4 regions of the Variovorax sp. FW301-JW7 genome follow, and region 3 is predicted to be linked to each of the others. Evidence: predicted binding sites of a transcription regulator. Region 3 holds the regulator's gene; each other region holds the start of a gene.
What was found. Region 3 encodes LexA, which represses DNA repair genes until DNA is damaged. Its sites were predicted from a motif close to ACTGTATNNNNATACAGT; they were not measured.
Positions count from the first base shown of each region.

Region 1: the regulator LexA is predicted to act here: its motif matches at 1,178-1,195, upstream of imuA (translesion DNA synthesis-associated protein ImuA).
Region 2: the regulator LexA is predicted to act here: its motif matches at 876-893, upstream of AC3WQM_RS20385 (PA0069 family radical SAM protein).
Region 4: the regulator LexA is predicted to act here: its motif matches at 1,212-1,229, upstream of recA (recombinase RecA).

Region 1 is NZ_JBYTBC010000003.1:361,706-363,902, forward strand. Features, by position in the region: gene AC3WQM_RS10165 (ABC transporter substrate-binding protein) at 1-1,098, opposite strand, end outside; gene imuA (translesion DNA synthesis-associated protein ImuA) at 1,210-2,007, shown strand; gene AC3WQM_RS10175 (Y-family DNA polymerase) at 1,976-2,197, shown strand, end outside.
Region 2 is NZ_JBYTBC010000007.1:205,846-208,042, reverse strand. Features, by position in the region: gene AC3WQM_RS20395 (thiol-disulfide oxidoreductase DCC family protein) at 1-125, opposite strand, end outside; gene AC3WQM_RS20390 (GbsR/MarR family transcriptional regulator) at 195-797, opposite strand; gene AC3WQM_RS20385 (PA0069 family radical SAM protein) at 932-2,026, shown strand; gene AC3WQM_RS20380 (gluconokinase) at 2,114-2,197, shown strand, end outside.
Region 3 is NZ_JBYTBC010000003.1:724,208-726,404, reverse strand. Features, by position in the region: gene AC3WQM_RS11825 (asparaginase) at 1-618, opposite strand, end outside; gene lexA (transcriptional repressor LexA) at 692-1,375, shown strand; gene AC3WQM_RS11815 (hypothetical protein) at 1,520-1,900, shown strand; gene AC3WQM_RS11810 (D-2-hydroxyacid dehydrogenase family protein) at 2,059-2,197, shown strand, end outside.
Region 4 is NZ_JBYTBC010000009.1:151,387-153,583, forward strand. Features, by position in the region: gene AC3WQM_RS23500 (response regulator transcription factor) at 1-598, opposite strand, end outside; gene AC3WQM_RS23505 (MarR family winged helix-turn-helix transcriptional regulator) at 661-1,146, opposite strand; gene recA (recombinase RecA) at 1,293-2,197, shown strand, end outside.

The DNA of each region.
Region 1 (2,197 bases), 360 kb from region 3:
CTCCGAGAAGGTCAGCCCGCGGTGCTCGCCGGGCCGGTACGACACGGCGATGCCGCCGAGGTCGAGCGTCTTGAACGACTCCAGGCCCTTCTGCAGCGACTCGGGCGTCGGGTTGGCGCCTGCGCGCTTCAGGCCTTCGACCATGACCTTGGCCGTGACGTAGCCCTCCAGGCTCGCGTAGCTGAACTCGGTCATGCCGATCTTCTTCATCGCCGCCTGGTACTCGGCAATCACCGGCATCGCGCTGTTCCACGGATAGGGCACGACCTGCGAGATGACCACGCCGGCCGCGTCCTTCTTGATGTCCTGGAACAGCTTCTGGCCGTTCAGGAAGGAGAACGAATAGAAGGCCGTCTCGCCGCCGGTCGCGCGGTAGGCCGCGATGAACTTCGCCGCCACGTCGTTGGTGGCCGACAGCACCACGGCCTTGGGCTTGAGCTTGGCCAGCTCGGCGGCGCGCTCGGCCGCGTCGGAGCCGTCGTTCTTGATGGCCACGCTGCCGACCATCTTGTCGCCGCGTTCGGCAATGAACTTCTGTGTGCTCTCCATCGCCGAGCGTGCGCCGGGGTTGTCGTTGTGCGCGAAGGCGATGCGCGACAGGCCGATGGTGAACAGGTGGTTCACGATGCGGCTGTATTCCTCGTCGAAGCTGATGCGCACCGGAAAGCCGAACTCGCTGAACTTCACCACCGGGCCCGCGCCCGTGTACGGGCCGACGACGGGAATCTTCAGCTCGTTGGCCGCCTTCAGCGCGCCGACCGCTGACGAGGTGCCGATGGGCATCAGCACGCCGATGGCGCCGTCTTTCGCGAAGGTCTTGACGTTCTCGGCGCCCTTGGCGGGGTCGTAGGCGTCGTCGAGCTGGCGCAGCTCGACCGGGCGGCCGTTGACGCCGCCGCTCGCGTTCAGCGCGGTGAACATGGCGCGGATGCCCACCAGCGGCTCGGTCGACAGCGACGCGAGCGGGCCGGTCTGCACGTAGGTCTGGCCGATCAGGAGCGGCTTGGCGGGCTGGGCCGAGGCGGGCGCCGCGGCAAAGACGAGGGTGGCGAGCGCGGCGAGGGCCAGAAGCCGCAGATGAATCTTTTTGTGTCTCATGGTCACTAATTGTTAATAAACCGATCTTAAGGCGCGGGCCTTCGCAGGTAAATCGATCGCTGGTTGCGACCCGGGAAATGCTGTATAAAAATACAGTTAACAACTGCAATCATGGGCCTCCCTTTCCTCGACTCCTTTTCCACCGCCGCGGGTCGCGGCGTCTGGCACGCCGACGAACTCGGCCTGGCCGACGCGCAGGTCGTCGCCACCGGGCATGCCGCGCTCGACGCCGAGCTGCCCGGCGGCGGCTGGCCCGTGGGCGCGATGACGGAGCTGCTGCAGGCCACGCCCGAGGCCCATGTCTGGCGCCTGCTGCTGCCCGCGCTGGCGCAGGCCGTGGAAGCGCGCGGCGGGCCGGTGGTGCTGGTCGGTGCGCCCTACGAACCCTGCGGCACCGCGCTGGCGGCGCAGGGCTTGCCGGTGGAGGCGCTGATGTGCGTGCGCAGCGACGCCCCGGCCGCGCGGCTGTGGGCCTGCGAGCAGGCGCTGCGCTGCGCCGAGATCGCCGCCGTCGTCGCCTGGCTGCCGCAGGCCCGCGTGGGCGAGTTGCGGCGGCTGCAGCTGGCGGCCGCGCAGCACGAGGTGCTGCTGTTCGTGTGCCGGCCCGAGTCGGTGGCGCTGTCGGCTTCGCCCGCGCGGCTGCGCCTGCGCGCCGAGCGCTGCGCGGGCGACCCGGCGCAGATCGCGCTGCACCTGCTCAAGCGCCGGGGGCCGCCGCTGGCCGCGCCGGTGCGGGTGCCGGCGCGCAACGCCCGCATGAGCGCGCTGCTGGCCGCCGCCCGCGTGCGGCGCCAGCTGCGCCTGCAGCCGCCCGTGGCGCCGGCCGCCGCGCCGTCGGCCACGGTGGTGCGCATCGACGCATGGAAAGGAGGCCCGGATGCACTGGATCGCCTTGCAGTGGTCGTCTGAGTCCGAAGAAGCCGACGCCCCCGACATGCCCCCGCCCGAGGCCCTGGGCTGGTGGGCGCTGCAGTTCACGCCGCACGTCGCTTGGCAGGACGAGGCGCTGATGCTCGAGGTCTCGGCCTGCGAACGCCTGTGGGGCGGGCGCGCGCCGCTGATGCGCCAGCTGCTGGCCCTCAACCCCGCACCCGACGCG
Region 2 (2,197 bases), on a different contig from region 3:
TCGATCAGGCGCAGCCGCTTCGCGGCGTCGCGCGCTTGCATGGCGCCCATTTCGGCCGTGCACAGCGGGCAGGTGGCGTCGAAATAGACCGTGAGCGGGTAGGTGGCGGGGGCGAAGCGGGTCATGGTGCTTTTGGTTCTCGATATTTCAGTCAAAACAGAAATAAGAAGACAAAAAAAAGGACTCAGCCTTTCTCAGATCATGGGCAGGCTGGCGTGGTGCGCGTCGGGGTCATCGCCCTTGCCGGCGCCAGGAGGGGCGGGGGGCGGTGTGCCGTCGCCGCGCACGAACTTCTGCACGCTGGCGCCGAGCGTGAGCACCTTGTCGAGCGTGCCGGGCGACAGCCGCAGCATCTCGTCGGCCCAGGTGGCGAGCTTGGTCATGAGGTCCATGGTGGAGCGGATGCGGTCCTGCGCATCGGGCGGCTCCTTTTGGAAATCGGGGCTGGCGACGATCTCGCGCAGCACGCGGATGGTGGGGTCGAACTCGCGCTCCTTGCGCTCGCGTACCACGGTGCGGAACAGCTCCCACACGTCGACGCTGGTCTCGAAGTAGTCGCGCCGGTCGCCCAGCGTGTGGGTGACGCGCACGAGGTTCCAGGCCTGCAGTTCCTTCAGGCTGTTGCTGACGTTGGAGCGGGCCACGCCCAGCGTTTCCGACAGCTCCTCGGCGTGCATCGGCTTGCCGTGCGCGAAGAGCAGGGCGTGGATCTGCGAGACCGTGCGGTTCACGCCCCACATGGAGCCCATCTCGCCCCAGTGCAGGACGAACTTGCGTTGAATGTCGGTGAGTTCCATGGTGCCGAGTTTAGGAATTCCTGAATTTCTGTCAAGACAGAAACAAAAAACTGTGCATCTCTGGATCAAAAGTGAAATACTGTATGAATAAACAGTTATTCGCCTTGTTTCCTGTTTCCTTCCAAGGACTCGCCATGCCCGCCGTCCAGGTTCCCATCCACATCATCAAGGGCCGAGGCGCGGCCACGCGGCTCGCGCACCGGTTCTCCAAAGACGAGCGCAACGCCTTCGACGACGGCTGGGGCACGCTGGAAGAGGGCGAGGCCGAAGCCGCCGGACTGCTGCCGCTGGCCACCGAGGTGCGCTTCGAAGACGTGAAGTCGGTGCTCAGCAGCAACGAGTCGCCCGACATCCCGTTCGACCGTTCGCTCAACCCGTACCGCGGCTGCGAGCACGGCTGCATCTACTGCTTTGCGCGGCCCACGCACAGCTACCTGAACCTCTCGCCCGGCCTCGACTTCGAGACCAAGCTCATCGCCAAGCGCAACCTCGTGGAAGTGCTGCGCGCCGAACTCGGGCGCAAGGGCTACCGCCCCAGCAACCTCGCCATCGGCACCGCCACCGACTGCTACCAGCCCATCGAGCGCGAGCTGCGGCTCACGCGCGGCGTGATCGAGCTGCTGAGCGAGGTGCGGCATCCGTTCGCGCTGGTCACCAAGTCGAGCGCGGTCGAGCGCGACCTCGACCTGATCGCGCCCATGGCCGCCGACCGGCTCGCGGCCGTGTACGTCACGATCACCACGCTCGACGGCGAACTGGCGCGCAAGCTCGAGCCGCGCGCCGCCGCGCCGCACCGGCGGCTGCGCACCATCCGCACCCTGGCCGAGGCCGGCGTGCCGGTGGGCGTGAGCGTGGCGCCGCAGATTCCGTTCATCACCGAGGACATGGAGCAGGTGCTCGAAGCCGCCTGGGAGGCCGGCGCGCGCAGCGCCTTCTACACCGTGGTGCGCCTGCCGTGGGAGGTGGCGCCGCTCTTCAAGGAATGGCTCGAGCTGCATTACCCGCAGCGCGCCGAGCGCGTGATGGCGCGCATCCACGAGATGCGCGGCGGCAAGGACTACGACGCCGACTTCGCCACGCGCATGAAGGGCAGCGGCCTGTGGGCCGACCTGATCCACCAGCGCTTCCAGAAGGCGACGAACCGGCTGGGCTTCAACCGCGAGCGGATCGCGCTGGACACCGGCGCGTTCCGCCCGCCCGGCGCCGCGGGGCAGGGCAGCCTGTTCTGAACAGGGCGCAGACGCGGTAGATTCGTGGCCGTGCCGGCTTCGGCACGCATTCGGCATCGGCTGCTTCAAACAAGGTCAAGGGCGCGCATGAACAGGGTCTGGCTCGTGGTGATGGGGGTTTCGGGCTGCGGCAAGTCCAGCATGGGCGCGGCGCTGGCCACGGCGTTCGGG
Region 3 (2,197 bases):
CGGCGCCCCCTGCGGCCACGCGCGAACGCGCCGCACCTCGCCCTCTTCCACATAGCCGACCGGCCCCGCATCGCCCGACGCGAAGGCATCGAGGCGGTAGGTGTGCACCTTCTGCACGTCGAGGCCGCTGTGGACCGTGCCCGCGCAGACCACCGTCACGCCCCGCGCGCCAGGCGTCGAAGCCACCACGAGCGCGTCGCGCACGTTCTGCGGACCATCAGGCGACAGGGCCGTCGCCGGGCGCATCGCGCAGGTCACCACCACCGGCTTGGCCGGCGCCAGCACGGCGTGCAGGAAGAAGGCGGTTTCCTCCAGCGTGTCGGTGCCGTGCGTGATCACGATGCCAGCCACATCAGGCTGCGCCAGCCAGTGTGCGCAGCGCATGGCCAGCTGGCGCCAGGTGTCGGCGTCCATGTCCTTGCTGTCGAGCTGCGCGACCTGCTCCGCCACCAGCGTCACGCCGGCCGGCGCCTCGATGCCGCCCAGCAGGTCCGCCACCCCCACCTGTCCCGCCGTGTAGCCGATGTTGTCGCCGCTGCTGGCAGCCTTGCCGGCAATGGTGCCGCCGGTGCCCAGCACCACCACGCGGCGCGTCTCGGACGAAGAGGAATGAGTCATGGCTTGTCAACTTTTGAAAACTGGTTAAAAATACAGGTACTGGATATCTAGCCAGTGCCGCAAGGAAACCACTATGCAGTTCGCAGTGAAGCTTACCGCCCGCCAGCAGCAGATCCTGGACCTGATCCAGGCCGCCATCGCACGCACCGGTGCGCCGCCGACGCGCGCCGAAATCGCCAACGAGCTGGGCTTCAAGTCGGCCAATGCCGCCGAGGAGCACCTGCAGGCCCTGGCCCGCAAGGGCGTCATCGAACTCGTCAGTGGCACTTCGCGCGGCATCCGCCTCAAGGGCGATGCGCTGCGCTCGCTCCACGAAACGCGCCACCGCGAAGGCAACCAGTTCTCGCTCTCGCTGCCCGGCATGGCCCAGCTCGCGCTGCCGCTCATCGGCCGTGTGGCGGCGGGTTCGCCCATCCTCGCGCAAGAGCACGTCGACCAGACCTATTACGTCGAGAACACGTTGTTCCAGCGCCAGCCCGACTACCTGCTCAAGGTGCGCGGCATGTCGATGCGCGACGCCGGCATCATGGACGGCGACCTGCTCGCCGTGCAGGCCACCAAGGAAGCGCGCAACGGCCAGATCGTGGTGGCGCGCCTCGGCGAAGAAGTCACCGTGAAACGCCTGAAGCGCAACAAGCAGGTGATCGAGCTGCACGCCGAGAACCCCGACTACCCGACCATCATCGTCCAGCCCGGCGAGCCCTTTGAAATCGAAGGCCTCGCGGTCGGCCTCATCCGCAACACCATGCTGATGTAGGTCCCGGGCCTGCTGCCCACGAGCAGCAGCACCTCATCCGGCCGCGACAGGTGGCGGGCGTATGGCGCGAAGTCGCCATCACCCTGTTGCGGCCGATTCAAGAAATCCTGCCTGTGTTCAACCTCATACTTTTTTGGAGTTCACATGGGAATCGCCCTCCTCGCCATCGCCGACCTCTGGTCGCCCCTGCAATCGCTGGCCACCCGCTGGATGCCCGCCCGCCGCCCGTCGCACGGTGACAGCAGCGACGCTGCAGCCGGTCTGCGCTACGTGGCCATTCGCCCGGCCTGCACGGCACGCACGGCAGGCAGCCCAATGCCGGCCACGTCGCCATCCGCCGCTACGCCCGCCCGCCCGCTGCGCGTGGTCCGTGTGGTCGACCGGCAAGGCTCGCAGCGCGGCTGCGCCAACCGGGTCGTGATTTCCGGCCGCATGGCCGACGTGTGCGCCGAACTCGACCGGCTCGCCGCTCTGGAAGCTGCGGAAACCGGGAGCGGCACGCCCCGCCCCAGCCACCTGCACTGAGAAGGTGCGAACGAGCCCGCCGTGCCTGCGCGCCCCGCACGCGCATGGCGGATTCACCCCCAACGGCCTGAAACAGGCCTCCCGGGCGCCATCTGGCACGGGGTATCCAAACGTTCACACGTGCGACGTGCCGATGCTGCGAGGCACAATGGCATGCCATGAACATTGTGATCCTCGACGATTACCAGGACGCCGTGCGCAAGCTGCAGTGCGCCGCCAAACTGGACGCCTATGCCGCCAAGGTCTACACCAACACGGTCAAGGGCATCGGCCAACTGTCGGTTCGCCTCAAGGATG
Region 4 (2,197 bases), on a different contig from region 3:
TGCGCAGGCGGTGGATGTAGACCTCGATGGCGTTGATGCTCACCTCTTCGCCCCATTCGCACAGCCGGTCCACCAGCTGGTCCTTGCTGACCAGCCGGCCGGCGCGCTGCAGCAGCACTTCGAGCAGGCCCAGTTCGCGCGCCGACAGCTCGATCATCTTGCCGTCGATGGTCGCCACGCGGCCGGCCTGGTCGTAGACCAGCGGGCCGTGGCGGATCGCGTTGCTGGTGGCGCCCATGCCGCGTCGCGTGAGGGCGCGCACGCGCGCCTCGAGCTCCTGCAGGCTGAAGGGCTTGGCCATGTAGTCGTCGGCGCCGTGGTCCAGGCCCTTCACGCGCTCTTCCACGCTGTCGGCCGCCGTGAGCACCAGCACCGGCAGCTGCGAGCCGCGCGCGCGCAGGCGCTTGAGGATCTCGATGCCGTGCAGGCTGGGCAGCCCGAGGTCGAGGATCAGCAGGTCGAACTCGCTGTGGGTCATGAGCGCGGTGTCGGCCTGCGAGCCGTTGGCCACGTGATCGACCGCCGCGCCCGAGGTGCGCAGGCTGCGCAGCAGGGCATCGGCCAGCACCTGGTCGTCTTCGGCAATCAGTATTCGCATGAGCCACCTCCGGCGGATTCAGGCGCCATGCCGGCGCTGTTCACATTTGTCTCAACGCGAGTCTAGCCCGCTGTATAGGCTTCGAGTCCGATGGTTACCACGGTGGCGATCTCGTCGCCCACGCTGGCGCGGAACTCGCGCTCGGTCTGCGTCACGGCGCGGCGGAAGGCGTCCAGCCAGGCCAGCCCGTCGGCGGTGAACAGCACGCGCCGCGCGCGCGCATCGAGCGGGTCGGGCCCGCGCGTGACCAGCCCCCAGGCCTCGCACTGGTCGACCAGCGTGCCCATGGCCTGCTTGGTCATGCCGGCGCGCTCGGCCAGCTCGGTCAGGCGCGAGCCCTCGCGCGCCAGGTGCCGCGTGATGTGGATGTGCGCCGCGCTCACCTGGGCGCGCGCCGCCAGGTTCGACAGCGCCAGTGGCACGTCGATGTCGTGCGCCATGAGCGCCAGCACGCGCTCGTCGAAGCGGCGCATCGCATGGCCCAGCAGGCGGCCCAGGTGGGTCTGGCGCCAGGCGTCGGGATCGGTGGGAAAGGCGGGGTCGGCCATGGCCTTAGATGGTAAGGCAAACTGACTTTAAAGTGGGTTTGCGAAACGCCATGAGCCCCTACACTACTGTTCAAGCATCCAGCCTGTGGTTAAAAGCAGATGGATGAACCCCGACACAAACCGTTGATATTCAAGGAGATTTCCACATGGACGCAGTCGTCAAGGGCGCAAGCATCTCGGTCGCCAACAGTGAAAAGGCCAAGGCCCTGCAGGCCGCGCTGGCCCAGATCGAAAAGCAGTTCGGCAAGGGCACGATCATGCGCCTGGGCGAAGGCGAGGCGCTCGAAGACATCCAGGTGGTGTCCACCGGCTCGCTGGGCCTGGACATCGCCCTGGGCGTCGGCGGCCTGCCCCGTGGCCGCGTCGTTGAAATCTACGGCCCGGAATCCTCGGGCAAGACCACGCTCACGCTGCAGGTGATTGCCTCCATGCAGAAGCAGGCCGGCACCTGCGCCTTCGTCGACGCCGAGCACGCGCTCGACGTGCAGTACGCCCAGAAGCTCGGCGTGAACCTGTCCGACCTGCTGATCAGCCAGCCGGACACCGGCGAGCAGGCGCTCGAAATCGTCGATTCGCTGGTGCGCTCGGGCGCCGTCGACCTGATCGTGGTCGACTCGGTCGCCGCGCTCACGCCCAAGGCCGAAATCGAAGGCGAAATGGGCGACTCGCTGCCCGGCCTGCAGGCCCGCCTGATGAGCCAGGCGCTGCGCAAGCTCACGGCCACGATCAAGAAGACCAATTGCATGGTCATCTTCATCAACCAGATCCGCATGAAGATCGGCGTGATGTTCGGCTCGCCCGAAACCACCACCGGCGGCAACGCGCTGAAGTTCTACGCCTCGGTGCGCCTGGACATCCGCCGCATCGGCACCATCAAGAAGGGCGACGAAGCCATCGGCAACGAAACCAAGGTGAAGGTGGTCAAGAACAAGGTCAGCCCGCCGTTCAAGACGGCCGAGTTCGACATCCTGTTCGGCGAAGGCATCAGCCGCGAGGGCGAGATCATCGACATGGGCGTGAACGCCAAGATCATCGACAAGTCGGGCGCCTG